One region of the Neobacillus sp. DFD-2R genome, then DNA from elsewhere that is predicted to be linked to it. Evidence: riboswitches for the same ligand, from Rfam matches in the RefSeq annotation. Region 1 holds a riboswitch; the other holds the start of a gene.
What was found. Region 1 has a riboswitch for cyclic di-GMP ahead of AC3ANV_RS17415 (S53 family peptidase). Riboswitches for the same ligand answer to the same signal wherever they lie in the genome.

Region 1 (7,883 bases):
CAAAAAAATTATCGCTACAATCCAAGAACAAAATGTAGACCCAATTGGGTTGGGGGATATCATAAAAAGCCAAGACCGATCATTTACTGTCAATAAATATAAAGCTTATTTTCGTGAAATGCCAATTAAAACGAATGTGAAAATAAAGATTACTGAGTATGGAGTGACTAAATAATCACTATCTTAAAACTAATAAGTAAGAAAGCCGAAGAATAATCTTCGGCTTTCAGATTGTCGAGAAAGGGTATTTTTCTCTGCAATTTTTTATTTTGTCAGAATCTAAATACCAAATTTATTGATTCTCCCTGCTAATGTGCCTGTTGATTTCCGCTCCGGGCACTCGCTTTCCGCGGGGAGGTCCTGGAGCCTCCTCGGCACTTTTGGCGCCTGCGGGGTCTCCAGTGACCTCTCTATCCCGCAGGAGTCGAGTGCCCTCCGCTCCAATCAACAGGGAGGCAAATCAACCTAAAGTATTGCAACACACTTTTTCTAACCTTGCTAAGTGTATTGCAATCTTTTTTATATTTTGGCAGGCTGCAGTTAGAAGAGCCTGTTCACTTGCATTCTTCAATCCCCGTAACCGGCAGTAGCGAAGCCCGTGCAGCTCTTTTGAGTCTGCGAAGCTTCGCTCAATTTTTTCCTTTCTAAATTTATAAAGCATTTTTGCCGATTTAGATAAGCGATTTAACTTACCTTTTTCTCGTGCTCCTCCCCTACATTTCGTGTTACCACTTTTACCTTATTTTTTGACCGTGTACATTAGGATAGAAGTGGGCAGTTCTGACATTTCTTCGAATCAGACTTTTATTCTCTATTACCTTCACGGGTTGTTGTTCTGTATGTTAATTCTTGATTATTAGGGCAAATGTATATATCTCGTTCTTTTATCATATGTAAATTTCCATTTAGGGAATAAGCCATTAGTAGGGTGAAACCTTCTATGAGCAATAACTCCAAAAATGTTACGATCAGATAGTCCCTTACAAATAGGGTTAGCGAGATAGCCTGAATCAAGTGCTACAGATTCTACATTAAATCCAAATCGACTTATTTTTTTATTTATTAGTTGAACTGAAGGTCTTTATTGAAAACACTCTGTTGATTGGCGCGGAAGGCACGAAGACTCCTGCGGGAGTACGGGGCAGGGGAGACCCCGCAGGAGCGAAGCGACGAGGAGGCTTCCCGTCACGCCTGCGGAAAGCGAAGTGCCTGGAGCGCCAATCAACAGACAGGTTGTAACCGATATACTAATATATTATAACGAATTAACGCGGTTGATTGTTAAAGTGAACGAATAAAATAAGAGGCTGCCGAGGGTTTTTCGACAGCCTGAAAGCCGAAGAATAATCTTCGGCTTTGATATAAAACGGGGGTTATTCATAAGCCTCTTTCGTTTCAGCAGCACTTTTTCTTTTTCGCCAAAAAACAAAAACACCAACAATAACAGCAAGAGCAACCAAGGGAATAATAAACAGTCTATACCTTTCAATATAATAGATGACGTTACTCCATTTATCCCCAAGTGCCTTTCCTAAGGTAATAAAAGCTGAGCTCCATATTAGGGCTCCGGTGTAGGCAAATAAAGCAAATTTTTTATAGGAATAATTGTTGATCCCGGCCAGATAAGCTGTTATATGCCGGACTCCGGGGATAAAGTACCCGATTATAAGTAAAAAAGGTCCTATTTTACTAAATAGGTTTTTGGTTCTATTGATTTTTGCTTCATTAATATGCAATTTTGGACCATATTTCTTTAAAAATGGTAACCCTAATTTAATTCCCAAAAAATAACTAAGCGAAATGCCCCCAATCGCTCCCGTAAAAGCACTGACTAAAGATGGGATATACGCCATTTTTCCGATGTAAACGTTAAACCCGACATATGTAAGAAGAACCTCATCAGGTATCGGGAGTCCAATAATTCCCCCTATTAAGGCCAAAATGATTCCAAAGTATCCGAACCGTCCTAGAAGATAATCAATTTGCTGTCCCAATATAACCATCCCATCTAAAAAAATAATTGATATCATATTTTTCTTTTTACCCGATATATATCATTTGTAGTAATCTATTTTTTATTCAAATACATTACATGCACATGAAAAAGTAACTTGTACTTTTCGGTCCATTGTATTAGTTTAAAATAAAAAGAACTTCTTCATACATAAGGTTGACAATATTATTTTCTAAAGAGGGATTAATGTGCTGCATAAACGGACATTCATGTATTTAAGTATTTTTCTTTTTTTCTTTCAATCATCAGGAACGGTTATATCTACTTTTCTACCAATATATTTTCAAGGGCATAACCTATCCGGAACAAAAATCGGCTGGTTAATGGCAGTAGGACCATTTTCTTCGCTGTTGTCACAACCTTTTTGGGGTTATATCAGCGATAAGTATAAAACGATAAAAAAAGTGATGATTATCTGTTTAATAGGTGTAATGATTAGCAGCATTCTATTGTTTCAAGTGAATTCATTTTGGATGCTCTTACTACTGTGCGCGATCTTTTTTTCGTTTATGTCGCCAGTCGGGGCATTGGGGGACAGCTTAGCGTTAAACACATCACAACTGGTCGGAACTTCGTTTGGCAGAATAAGAATGTGGGGGTCAATTGGTTTTGCACTAACATCATTAATAGGCGGACAAATCCTGTTACGGATTGGAGTTAACCATTTGATTTATCCATATTTGGTAGTTTCATTGATCGCTTTTGTGTTTTGTTTTAAAGTCGCAGATGTAAACGCAACCAAAGATCCAATCAATATAAAGGGAGCCCTTCAAGTTATTTTTCAACCTAGATTTATTTTATTCTTAGTCATGATTATGTTTGTAACGATTACACATCGGGCAAATGATATTTTTTCGGGAATTTATATAAAGCAGCTGGGTGGGAATGAATCATTAATAGGTTTATCATGGTTTGTTGCTGTTGCAGCAGAAGCCGTTGTCTTTTTGTTTAGTTCATTTTGGCTCCGATTTTTTAACGAAATGACCTATATTGTAATTGCTTCAGGATTATACGGCTTTAGATGGTTGTTATTTTCATTTGCGGATACTCCCTCTGAAGTCATCCTTCTTCAGGCGATACATGGGATTACATTTGGTGTTTTTTATTTATGTACGTTCCAGTATGCCACTGGCTTATTTCCTGCTGAATTTCGTGCCACCGGTCAGTTGTTTTTCATATCTGCATTCTTCGGCCTTTCAGGGATTATCGGATCATTAGGCGGTGGGATGATTCTTGATCAATTTGGCGGAGTTGTGTTATATAGACTATTAAGTTATTTTTCATTTGCCGGATGTTTAGGTTTATTTGTATATAAAACCTATTCAAACAAAAAAGTGATTGTTGCCTAACCTTAAATCTTTGTGAAAAAATTTATTAAATGGAAATGGGAAGGTAATTTTCACCTTCCCATTTCCATTTTACTAATTCAAGATTTAAGATCGCTGAATCGCAGAGGAAGAGAAGTTTTTAACCATTTTTTGTAAATTTCTATGAGCTTCCCGTAATTTAATTGTTTCTTCGAGGATTTTTTGGAATCCTTCCAAATCTCTATCAGATGCATTTAATAAGGACTTAGGTATACCTTCGACGATTTGTTGTAGGGTTAATTCCATGCTCACGGACAATGACCACCTTTCAACTTATTCGTTAGACATCTGTTAGCGTCTCCTTTAATATTTTTAGTAAGAGTTGATTTTTTCCTGCCAGCACCGTAAAAAACTTATCTACATTTCTCTCCAGATTATTTTAGGAATAGCAATATCTATCCTTTTTACTGCAAATAACGACGGGAAACCGGCAGAGGATTGAATTATTTGTAGAAAGAATGGTCCCAAAGCATTAGCAGCAGCTTCTCAAGTAAGATCACCAAAAGAACTCAATCCTCTTGTTACCTTAATTTGACATTTTGTAATGCTCATAAAACACTTTAAAAAGTCGTTCATCTCCACCCCGATCAGGATGAAGGGCTTTAAGTAGTTTTTTAAACTCTTTCTTTATCAATTCTTGGTCCGCTGAAGCCTCTAACCCTAATAAAGAATTATAAGTAATAGGGTTTGGATTTGCGAGAGCATATTCTGCTTGAAGCATTCTTTTTAATGAACGGACTTTGGCCTGTTCAATCCGAATCGAACTTTTTAATTCTTCGATTTCTTCTTTTAATTTTTGATTGTCATCGAACGTTTTTTCCCATTGTTGAAAATCAACACCGAATTGTTTGCTCTTTTTCTCAATCTTCTTTTCTACTATAAACGTCGCTAAATCTCCAGGATTGATTATGTAGTCAATATTTAAATGCTTGGTCCTTTTAGCTTTTATTTTTCCTTCCAAAATCCAACGTATGACTGTATTTTCGCTATCTGTTATACCCTCTATTCGAAGTTGTTCCGTGACTTCTTTAACATTTAACATATGCTCAACTCACTCTGTATTTCGTGGTTTCCTAATTTTAAACAATACTAAATTCAATGTATCATAGATAAAACTTTACAGTTTTACTAGATTATTTAATTTTTATTAAAAATTATTTTCAAACATAACGAATTTAACGTTTTGATTAAAATTGTTGGAATATGTTGAGATTTGTCCTTCAGCATTTTATTATCATCTTGACTACGTGTAAAAAGCATCTTTGTTAATAAAGAAGTTCTGGGAAAATACTACGTTAGGTTGATCGAAGGGACGAGGATTAGTGACTTTTTTGTATGGAACTGTCGAATACTATGAAAGACAAATATCAGACTATCTAGCGAAGAATCAAAAGAAAAAATTAGAGGAAGATATTTCGAACATATACTCCATTCTCGAGAATGAAATTTTTTATGATCATTTTCTGTATGACGAAAAAATACGAATACAATTTCTAACTAACCTGGCTTATGCAGTTGGTCAGTTAACGGGTGAGGCCATTTAGGTTGGATAAAAACAATAAAAAAAGCATCCAATGGACGCTGAAAGGACAAAAAAGATTCTTTTAAATGTTTAAGGACATAGTAGAGTGCACAGGGTTGTCATAATAACTAAACGAGTTAACCACTCTAGCATGAATACAACTCCTTCTGGAATTGATTTAATAACATTATAATATAAGTTTAGTATTTAGTCTGTATAAGGTAATTGTAAATTTATTGTAAATGTTTAATAGCTGATACATAGCTTTCGCGCCATTATCTCGACCGGAGACTACCATTTACTAAGAACAGATATGGTGGCATTAACACTTTATTTAGTGTCAGCGATTATCTTAACGCTCCTGATGCTTTCACTTTTGCTTAAAAAAAGAGAAAGGCTAGAGAAGGCTTAGGATTAGACTGGTGCTTCATAACTTCCGATTTATTTAATAATTTTTATTCCTGCATTTACAATAAAATAATTGCAAAAATCAAAGAAAAACACCTTCACTTGATTCTTTTAATAAGGATGAATCAAAGAAGGTGTTTTTCTTGTTACATGATTGAAAAGTTAAAGATTTTTCGGGAGCTACTGTCGAATGAAATTTTCATATTTCATACAATAATGCTGTTTACAGTTTTCGCCATTCTCGATTAATATATTAAATATAGTAACATATACAAGATTCCAAATAGAAAAGGCAAAGCCATTGAAAAATGGTGACGCAAAGCTACGAGCCTAACGAATGACTGAAAACAGTCAATTTCATGGCAGTCGAGCCGCCACTTTAGGTTGCCTAAGTCTGCCGCTGTGGCAGATTTTTTGTTTGGAATAATAGAGGGGTGAAGGGATGAAGAGGAGAAAATTATTCATTACTACTGTGGTATCCATGATGAGTTTAATGCTGTACATATCGGGAAGTACAAGCTATGCTGATACGCCCAAAACCGTTAAATTATCAGGGGCCGCTCCAATGGCTGCGAAACACGGAAAAAAGATTGGTCATACCAAACGCAATACCGGTGTAACAGTAACGGTCGGCCTGCAATTAAGAGATAATGATAAATTAGATGCCTTTATCTCTAGTCTGAATGACCCATCTTCCCCCAACTACAAACATTTTCTTTCAACCGAGGAATTCAAAACGCAATATGGACCGACAGACACCACGGTTAACAATGTAAAAAGTTTTCTAACAAGTAAAGGGTTAAAAGTTGAAAGTGTAGCAGCCAATAATGCGTTTGTTACAGCAAGCGGTACAACGGGACAATTGGAAGATGCGTTTGCGGTAACGATTAATGACTACCAAAACCCACAAGGCCAAATCTATTTTTCAAATGAACAGACTCCTACAATCCCGACCGAATTATCAGGTATTATTACGGATATTGCAGGTTTGAATAATGAAGCACACTACACACATCCAAAAGTCAGACAAATTTCGGCCATCGACAAACAAAAGCATTCGAGTGTTACACCTAAAGTCGGCAGCGGCCCGGCCGGTGGGTATACACCTAATGAATTAAAAGGTGCATATGATGCCAGCCCTTTGGCAAGCGCCGGATACACAGGATCAGGGCAAACCGTAGCGTTGATGGAACTTGACGGTTACAAGGCTTCAAATATCAGCACCTACGACAATTACTACGGACTCGGAAGTCCGACACCAACAACCGTGTATGTAGACGGTTATAATGGAGCTGCCGGGCAAGGTGAGATCGAGGTTGAACTGGATATTGAAGTTATTCATGCCGTTGCTCCGAAAGCGCAAGTTAAGGTATATGAAGGGCCAAATACGGATCGAGGCTTAATTGATACGTATCAAAAAATTGCTTCTGATAACATAGCGAAATCGATCTCAGTCAGCTGGGGGATCAGCGAGCAGCAAGCTTCGAGTACCACGATGAATAGCTTACACACCATTTTCCAGCAAAACGCAGCACAGGGGCAAAGTATATTTGCTGCTTCCGGTGATAACGGTGCTTACGACTCGGGTAATTCTACCTTGTCTGTCGATAGCCCTGCGAACGATCCGTATGTTACAGGTGTGGGCGGTACTCACCTTAACCTTAGCGGCTCCTCCTACAGCTCCGAATCGGTTTGGAGCAACAGCACTAACCGAACAGGCGGTGGCGGTGGTATCTCTACAGTCTACACCATGCCTTCATTCCAAGCAGGTCCGGGTGTACAAAATAGCTATTCAAACGGGAAGCGCCAAGTCCCGGATGTTTCGGCAGATGCAGATCCAAACACAGGATACTCAATCTACAGCTCAGGATCCTGGACAACAGTCGGCGGAACATCAGCTGCCGCTCCCTTGTGGGCTGCCCTGACCGCTTTAAATAATCAATATGCACAAGCGTTTGGTAAAGGGGTTCTCGGACAGGCTAACCTAACATTGTATAAAGCATTTAACACTACGCAGGTCTATCCGGCGTACCACGATATTACAAGTGGAAGCAATCTTTACTATCCTGCGACGTCCGGTTATGATATGGCATCCGGTATCGGTACACCGGATGCGTATAACTTAATTCGTGATATTAACGGTTCTTCCGGCGGAACAGGGGGTGGGGGCAACATTATCCAGCTGATTCAAAACGGTGGTTTTGAAAACGGTCAATCGCCATGGACCGAATCGAGCTCAGGAGGGTACCAGCTGATTGATACGACCAGACCGCATACAGGGAGCTCCTCAGCGTATCTGGGCGGTTACAACAATGCCGTCGATCTAATCTATCAGACTGTGACGATTCCCTCAACTGCAACCAATGCGACACTTACATTCTGGACCTATGTATCCACCACAGAAACGAGTCATCCTTACGATTACTTATATTCGCAAATTCGTAACACGAGTGGTTCAGTATTGGCAACCTTGTTAACTCTAAACGACGGTACGGCAACCGGTTGGGTGCAGCGCAGCTTCAATTTGCTGAATTACAAGGGCCAAACCATCCAAATTGCTTTTAAAGGCACG
Region 2 (7,883 bases), 2.3 Mb from region 1:
TATATTCTTACTCGTCCACTTGGAGCATCAATAGGAGATTACCTATCTCAACCAAAAGTTAATGGCGGGTTAGGGTTGGGAACAACCATTACTAGCGTCATTTTTCTTATCGCTATTTTAGCAATCATCGTTTTTCTTGCTGTTACAAAAATTGATACAAATGCAAAAAGCGAAACAGCAGAAACAAACCAAACAAATAGAAGCAAGAAAAATGTTTTGACACAAACCATTGCGGTACTCTGTATTTTCTTAGTTGTTGGTATAGGCGGTTATATTTGGCGCAGTGATAATATAGCTTCGCAAACCAATTCTTCACAAGCTACATTAGCCGGGCAATTAACAGATTTTATTAAGATTGAAAGTGATATGATAAAAGATGTAAATTCAAATGACTTTACTTCGGCTAAGAAAAGGGCTGACGATTTGGAACATCAATGGGATACATCGGAAGCTAAGCTTAGGAAAATTGATGGCACCACATGGACTAAAATTGATGGAACGATTGACGTTGTATTATCAGCGGTTCGTTCATCAAACCCTGATGCCGGCAAATCTAAATCTGCACTTAATAATTCGCTTAGTGTCATAAACGGAGTAAATAAATTAGCATCGAAGACCGCTTCTTCACAAACTACATTAGCCGGACAATTAACAGATTTTGTTAAAGCTGAAAGTGACATGTTAAACGAGGTAAACTCCAATAACTTTACTTCGGCAAAAAAAGGGGCTGACGATTTGGAACATCAATGGGACACATCGGAGCCTAAACTTAGGAAAATTGATGGCACCACATGGACTAAAATTGATGGAACGATTGACGTTGTATTAGCAGCAGTTCGTTCATCAAACCCCGATGCCGGCAAGTCCAAATCTGCACTTAATAATTCGCTTAGTATCCTAAACGGAGTAAATAAATAAAAATCTTAGGAATCGCAAATCGCGGTTCCTTTTTTGCGTTTAACTGCTTACCTGCTCCGTTAGTATAAGTACAGCACTTCACAAGTTATTTCCATACAAAAAAACTCGTCAAACACTGACGAGTTTTTCACATTTATCTTGCCATTTCCTTAACCAATTGAAATGTCATTTAAGCAGTTATTTTTGAAAAAGCACCTCAAAACGGAGCCCTTTACATTTTTGAGAGCGGGCTATTTCTTTCTATTATAAGATTACTTCTTTATCCTCAAACACCTTATTCTCCGGGTAAATTAATTCATTATAAAATGTAGCATTGGATGTTGCGATATACGGAAACAACCACAATAAACCAATTCCAAAAGTAAACAAACAAAGAATACCCCAACCAATGAAACTTAGTCCAAGCAAAAAGTATTTCCGTTTATATCCCTTCATTCTCTTCCTGCTCTCAGTTATTGCTTCAAATACAGTAAATTCAGGATGATCTCGTAATAAGTAAAAAGATTGAGAGTAAGCTAAAGCTTTTATTATTCCAGGAATAACAAGTAAGAAAGACCATAAAAAAACGAAAAGGGCTTGTAGTATGGATATTCCAATTAGTCTTAAAGAAGTTTTTCCATCTTTATAGACAGAAAACACCTGTGAAATTTGCGGATTGTCTTTCCTAACCAAAGATAAATAATACCAATAAACCGTGACGGAAAGTGGTAGTAAAGCAATTGAAATGATAGTACTAACTATATTTACTCCTAGCGGCGTATGTTCTTGGTCAATCCATGTTGTAAACCCACCACTCATGACGATTTCAATAATAGTAGGTAGGACTACATTTATTAAAAACAAGATAAAAGTAAGTAGGCACACATTTCCCCAATTTCCTTTTAATGTTTGTTTGGATTTTCTTTTGATTTCAGATATTCTAATGTTCAAAAATAACCTTCCCCTTTTTTACTATATATATAGAATGCTAATCTATTTTACATTTTATATCCAAAGTAGGAAAGCCCTTCTTTATTTAAGATGGGCTTTTCATGTTACGAGAGAGATGCATTCAGACTCGAGCTCGCTTTTTTTCCCTTGAACTGTCCGAATAAGAACTACATTCAGACTCGAGCTCACTTTTTTTGCCTCGTCCTGTCCGAATGTGACCTGCTTTCAGACTCGAGCTCGCTTTTTTTGCCTCGCCCTGTCCGAATGTGACCTGCTTTCAGACTCGAGCTCGCTTTTTTTCCCTTGAACTGTCCGAATAAGAACTACATTCAGATTCGAGCTCACTTTTTTTGCCTCGTCCTGTCCGAATGTGACCTGCTTTCAGACTCGAGCTCACTTTTTTGCCTCGTCCTGTCCGAATCAGACCTGCTTTCAGACTCGAGCTCACTTTTTTCCCCCATCCTGTCCGAATGTGACCTGCTTTCAGACTCGAGCTCACTTTTTTTCCCTTGAATTGTCCGAATCAGACCTTCATTCAGACTCGAGCTCGCTTTTTTTGCCTCGCCCTGTCCGAATGGGACCTGCTTTCAGACTCGAGCTCACTTTTTTTCCCTTGAATTGTCCGAATCAGACCTTCATTCAGACTCGAGCTCACTTTTTTTCCCTTGAACTGTCCGAATCAGACCTGCTTTCAGACTCGAGCTCACTTTTTTCGCCTCGTCCTGTCCGAATGTGACCTGCTTTCAGAATCGATCTCGCTTTTTTTCCCCCATCCTGTCCGAATGTGACCTGCTTTCAGACTCGAGCTCGCTTTTTTTGCCTCGCCCTGTCCGAATCAGACCTGCTTTCAGACTCGAGCTCACTTTTTTAACCTCGTCCTGTCCGAATCAGACCTGCTTTCAGACTCGATCTCACTTTTTTTGCCTCGTCCTGTCCGAATGTGACCTGCTTTCAGAATCGATCTCGCTTTTTTTCCCTTGAATTGTCCGAATCAGACCTTCATTCAGACTCGATCTCACTTTTTTTCCCTTGAATTGTCCGAATCAGACCTTCATTCAGACTCGAGCTCACTTTTTTTCCCTTGAACTGTCCGAATCAGACCTGCTTTCAGACTCGAGCTCACTTTTTTTCCCTTGAATTGTCCGAATCAGACCTTCATTCAGACTCGAGCTCACTTTTTTTCCCTTGAACTGTCCGAATCAGACCTGCTTTCAGACTCGAGCTCGCTTTTTTTGCCTCGCCCTGTCCGAATGGGACCTGCTTTCAGACTCGAGCTCGCTTTTTTTACCTTGACCTGTCCGAATCAGACCTGCTTTCAGACTCGAGCTCGCTTTTTTTACCTTGAACTGTCCGAATGGGACCTGCTTTCAGACTCGAGCTCGCTTTTTTTACCTTGACCTGTCCGAATCAGACCTGCTTTCAGACTCGAGCTCGCTTTTTTTACCTTGAACTGTCCGAATGGGACCTGCATTCAGTCAGGATCACGCCCTTTTTCTCCTTCCGCTTGCCGAATGAAACTGGCATTCAAGATCCAGCCATTATATATAGAAGATAGTATTGGGCTGATTCCAAAAAACGATCAAAAAAATTATAAAAGACGTAAAACATAGACATGGAAAAATATCTATGTTTTACGCCTTTGATATAGACATGGAACTAGACACTATTCAATTCCTTTCCTTCATTCGTTCGGGCAGATTCTGAATTGATTGAACCACCATATCAAGCTTTGTTTCAATCCGATAAAGCAAGTAAAAGGACACAACAATAGGGAATCCTACCTGACTAATGAGAGGTATGAGCTCATCCACGATCCTATCTCCTTTCTTTTCATTATGAAGACATGTAAAAAGAAAGGCCGGCTTTAACGTAATCCGGCCTTTCCTCTATTCATTAAGCAAGTTCATAATCAGTTATATTTCGTTCTACGATTCTAGCACCTTGAGCGGAAACTAAATTGCCGCTTGCTGTCGTAATAATTCCTGAAGCAATAATGTCTGCCATCGATTGCTTGACAATCGCTTCATTCACCGGTTCTTTTGGATTATCAACGGTTAATCGAGCCGTCTTCCCGAACTCGGTAGCAAATTGTAATTCCAATGTTTTAGCCATCCCTTTCACCTCCTATCGTAATCGAATCCCCCGCCATTAAGCTAAAATTTCGGTGTTATCCGCTCTTTCAACACTGTTCAGCGTATCTTTACACAAAACAGATAAGGCTTGTCCCACTTGATAGAGCTGATTTGCTGTTGCTTCTTTCTTGATGTTGTTCAATGTCTTTGCTTTTAAAATCGGAGCACCCTTCTCATCCATTCCAACTTCAAAGACCAATCGCAGCTTTGTTTCTGCTAACATTGCCTGTGCCATTGTCTACCACCTCCTTTCACCTTCTATATATTAAAAAAGGGAGAAAAAGGACATGGTAGATAACAATCTTTTATTAGAAATTAACAAAAAAATTCAATAAATGTAAATTAATGTCGAACTTTTTGGAATTTTCTTTGTTCTATATATAGAACAACTATGGTAATATTTTCCCATAAGCTTTTTTATTTTAAAAGAAAAAGGCAAACCAATTGAAAGATTGGGACGCAAAGCTACAGATCTACTGTTCTATGCTATGATGGCTGAGCTACCTATATTTTAGGAGGAAATATGGTAACTACTACTTTGATTGATGAAAAAGAATTAGACAAAGAATGGGTAGAACTGATTTTGGAAGCTTTAAATACCGGCATAACGGTTGAAGAAATAAAGGAGTTCTTCAATCAAACTGCTTGACCTCTATGAAGGTCTTTTTTTATTCAATAACCCATTGTTAAAATTCTCTACTTTACATACGTACTTTTGTAATAAAACAATTATTATTTAAAATTAATTCTTAAAACTTTCTCGGGGGTGCATCAAATGAGGTCTCAAAAAAAGAAAAGTCGAAAGTGGTTAAAAATAACGAGTATCGTACTCCTAGTGCTATTGGTTGCAGGAGGAGTTTATGGTTACTCCGTATATAAATCGTTTAAAAATGCTGTGGAAACGATGAGCCAGCCGATTGATCGAAAGCAACCGGTAAAGCGTGTGAAGCCAGTTGCTTTGACGAAAAAAGATCCGTTTTCAGTATTAATGCTGGGTGTCGATGAACGCCCGGGGGACAAAGGCCGATCTGACACGATCATAGTATTAACGGTTAATCCAACTAACAATTCAGTAAAAATGCTGAGCATTCCTCGAGATACGCGTACTCAAATCGTAGGAAAAGGCACGGATGATAAAATTAACCATGCCTATGCTTTTGGAGGAGTTCCCATGTCAATGGATACCATTGAGAATTTCCTTGATATTCCGATCGATTACTATATAAAGATTAATATGGAAGGCTTTAAGGATATTGTGGATGCTGTAGGCGGAGTTACCGTCCAAAATACGTTAGACTTCACTGAGGGTGGATTTCATTTTCCACTAGGAGAAGTAAACCTAAACGGTGAAAAAGCGTTAAGTTTCTCGAGAATGAGATATGAAGACCCTAGAGGTGACTTCGGACGTGAAGCACGGCAGCGTTCTATTATTCAAGCTGTTATCAAAGAAGGTACAAGCCTTTCGACTTTAACGAACTATTCCACTATTTTCACAGCTCTTGAGAAAAATATAAAAACAAATCTTACCTTTGAGCAAATGATGGACATTCAAAAGAATTATAGAGAAGCAGGAAAAAACATTCAGCAAATGGAAATAAAAGAAACCGGAACAATGATAAATAAAATCTATTATGGGCTTGTTGCACCTGAAGAAAAACAACGAGTTCAAAATGAATTTAAGGCACAATTAGAATTGAATAAGAAAGCAAGCTGATTGGAGTAATTCCTGTCAGCTTTTTCTTTGTAAGACTCCAGTACTAATAACAATGGCAGATAGGGCCTGTCGACGCTAATTGCAAAATATTATTGGTGACTTTCACAGAAATTAAATGATATCTAAACCAAAAATATGTTGACCATAGTACATTAGACATACTAAAATCGAACTAGTATTAAATTTTTACAGTTTAGGAGGTTATTAACTTTAGTGGATTAAAATGGATTATAAAAAAGTAAATTTGTAGTGTTATCGGATGTGAAAAAACAGAATTTTGAATTAATTACATAAAAAAGTGAGGAGAAAATAATGATAATGAGAAGTAAAAAAATAATTATGTTTTTAGCCATATTTTTTATTTGTTTCACAATATTTATGAAACCACAAAATGCAAATGCTGCTTCCGATCAGAATTTGGTTGTATTAAGCGCTTTAAGTTATAGTGTGTTGGACTCACAAAAAGCACCCATTAATTTGTCTGCCTACAATTATAATTCAGATAAATTAGCTGATATAAAGAACAAATTTAATGAAGCAAAGAGCCGGGGATTTGTAAAGGATAAAGATGTTGTTACTTTTTTAAAAAGAACGCATGCGTTTGATTGGCAGGTCTATAATTATAAATATAATAGGACATCCGGATTTTTTGGTGTAATTTATAAGAATTTAAAAACCGGTGAATATGTTGTTGCTTTCCGAGGCAGCAATAATAGTGTGGACTGGTTATATGCAGATTTACTAAATGCTGTAATAGGTTTTTCTAAACAGACTGACGATGCATTGGCTTTAGTAAAAATGGTCCCTAATTACAATAAAAGAAATGATATAACACTTACCGGTCATTCATTAGGAGGCTATCTTGCTTCCTCAGTTTCAACTTTAACAGGAATAAAGGCTGTTACATACAATGCTCCAGGATTTCCTGCAAGTGCCTATGTAGCTGCTTCTTCAAAATACAATAGTTTGGTAAAAAGTAATAAAAGTTATTTCATGCGTAATTACTATATTTACGATGATTTTACTCACTATTTCGGTAAACATTTAGGAACTCAAAACCAATTAGATTTAAAAGATGCAAAAATTTATTGGGGGCATCCTTATTGGGATACCAAATCCCATCCGATCGTAAGTTTCTTTCCTTATTTACAGTAACAAGTAGTTGCTAGTTTTACAATAAAGCAGGATAGAAAATTCAAATAGAATTCAATTTTCAACTTTGGATACACAAAATCCAATTGCTTTTCCGTAAAATGAATTTAGAAAATATTAAAGGAGAACAGAACGATTCTGTTCTCCTTTTTTATAGTTCTTATCGTAATTATTGCCGCTTTTCAAAACTTCTCTTGCTCTCAAATTTTTCGGCGTTAGATACTTTTATTTAAGAATTTTCGATCATTTCGACTCGTTCGACTAATACAAAGCAATCTGTTTCACCGATTCGGTAATAGTACACTTTTTGACCCTCATCTTGATGTAAACTTTTAAAGGTAACCTCTTTACTTATATCATAATGATTTATTATACCCATGATCTTTTCGAGTATCAGTACTTTATTGGGTTCATTATTAGACACATATTTAATCGGATTTGGTAAATCATCAAAATCAATTGACACTAGCGCAACCGTTTTCAAATTGAATTCCTCTCCTTTTGTAAATATAATAATTCAGCAATAGGAGATTTGCACTAAAAATTTATTTTGTCACATACTACCAGTGAAAATAACATACTTAATTGAAACTACCATTCAAGGTGTGATTATCCTACACTCTCCGTATATCGGCACTTCGAAAAACTACTACACCCTAAGAACTATATATATCGTTTTGTTTGTTTATTAATAAACTTATATGTAGAAAATATTAACAACGATTCTTACAAAATGACTTACAGAGGAACTTACCTATATGTTTAAAAAACTAAAAATTTAAACAGAAAATGATTCAGAAGAATATTGATCATAAAACAAAAAATTCATATTGGATATGTTGTTGCTTTGGCGGCGTTGGCTTCATTTACGACTCCTGTGTATCAAATGGGTAACACAATACGCTTAATACGTTTTCCATTTTTATTATTTGCAAACTTTTTTGGGATGTTAGGAGTAGTTGTTTGTTTTTGTTATTTGATTGCTCATTTGCTGCGCTTAATATAGGAAGACCATTTTTGGAACCTATTTATCCTAC

Region 2: another riboswitch for cyclic di-GMP. It lies ahead of AC3ANV_RS01515 (anti-repressor SinI family protein); the one in region 1 lies ahead of AC3ANV_RS17415 (S53 family peptidase).

Annotation. Positions count from the first base shown of each region.
Region 1 is NZ_CM173228.1:3,482,830-3,490,712, reverse strand. It holds gene AC3ANV_RS17450 (Ger(x)C family spore germination protein) at 1-175, shown strand, start outside; partial or broken gene AC3ANV_RS17445 (transposase) at 461-1,051, opposite strand; gene AC3ANV_RS17440 (DedA family protein) at 1,374-2,003, opposite strand; gene AC3ANV_RS17435 (MFS transporter) at 2,203-3,363, shown strand; gene AC3ANV_RS17430 (hypothetical protein) at 3,448-3,633, opposite strand; gene AC3ANV_RS17425 (DnaJ domain-containing protein) at 3,908-4,423, opposite strand; gene AC3ANV_RS17420 (hypothetical protein) at 4,704-4,925, shown strand; cyclic di-GMP riboswitch class I at 5,593-5,690, shown strand; gene AC3ANV_RS17415 (S53 family peptidase) at 5,754-7,883, shown strand, end outside.
Region 2 is NZ_CM173228.1:295,794-303,676, reverse strand. It holds gene AC3ANV_RS01540 (COG4705 family protein) at 1-918, shown strand, start outside; gene AC3ANV_RS01535 (DUF975 family protein) at 1,162-1,848, opposite strand; gene AC3ANV_RS01530 (YvrJ family protein) at 3,516-3,659, opposite strand; gene AC3ANV_RS01525 (DUF2922 domain-containing protein) at 3,742-3,960, opposite strand; gene AC3ANV_RS01520 (DUF1659 domain-containing protein) at 3,997-4,215, opposite strand; cyclic di-GMP riboswitch class I at 4,405-4,488, shown strand; gene AC3ANV_RS01515 (anti-repressor SinI family protein) at 4,504-4,629, shown strand; gene AC3ANV_RS01510 (LCP family glycopolymer transferase) at 4,756-5,694, shown strand; gene AC3ANV_RS01505 (YqiA/YcfP family alpha/beta fold hydrolase) at 6,013-6,849, shown strand; gene AC3ANV_RS01500 (hypothetical protein) at 7,076-7,330, opposite strand; partial or broken gene AC3ANV_RS01495 (spore germination protein) at 7,685-7,883, shown strand, end outside.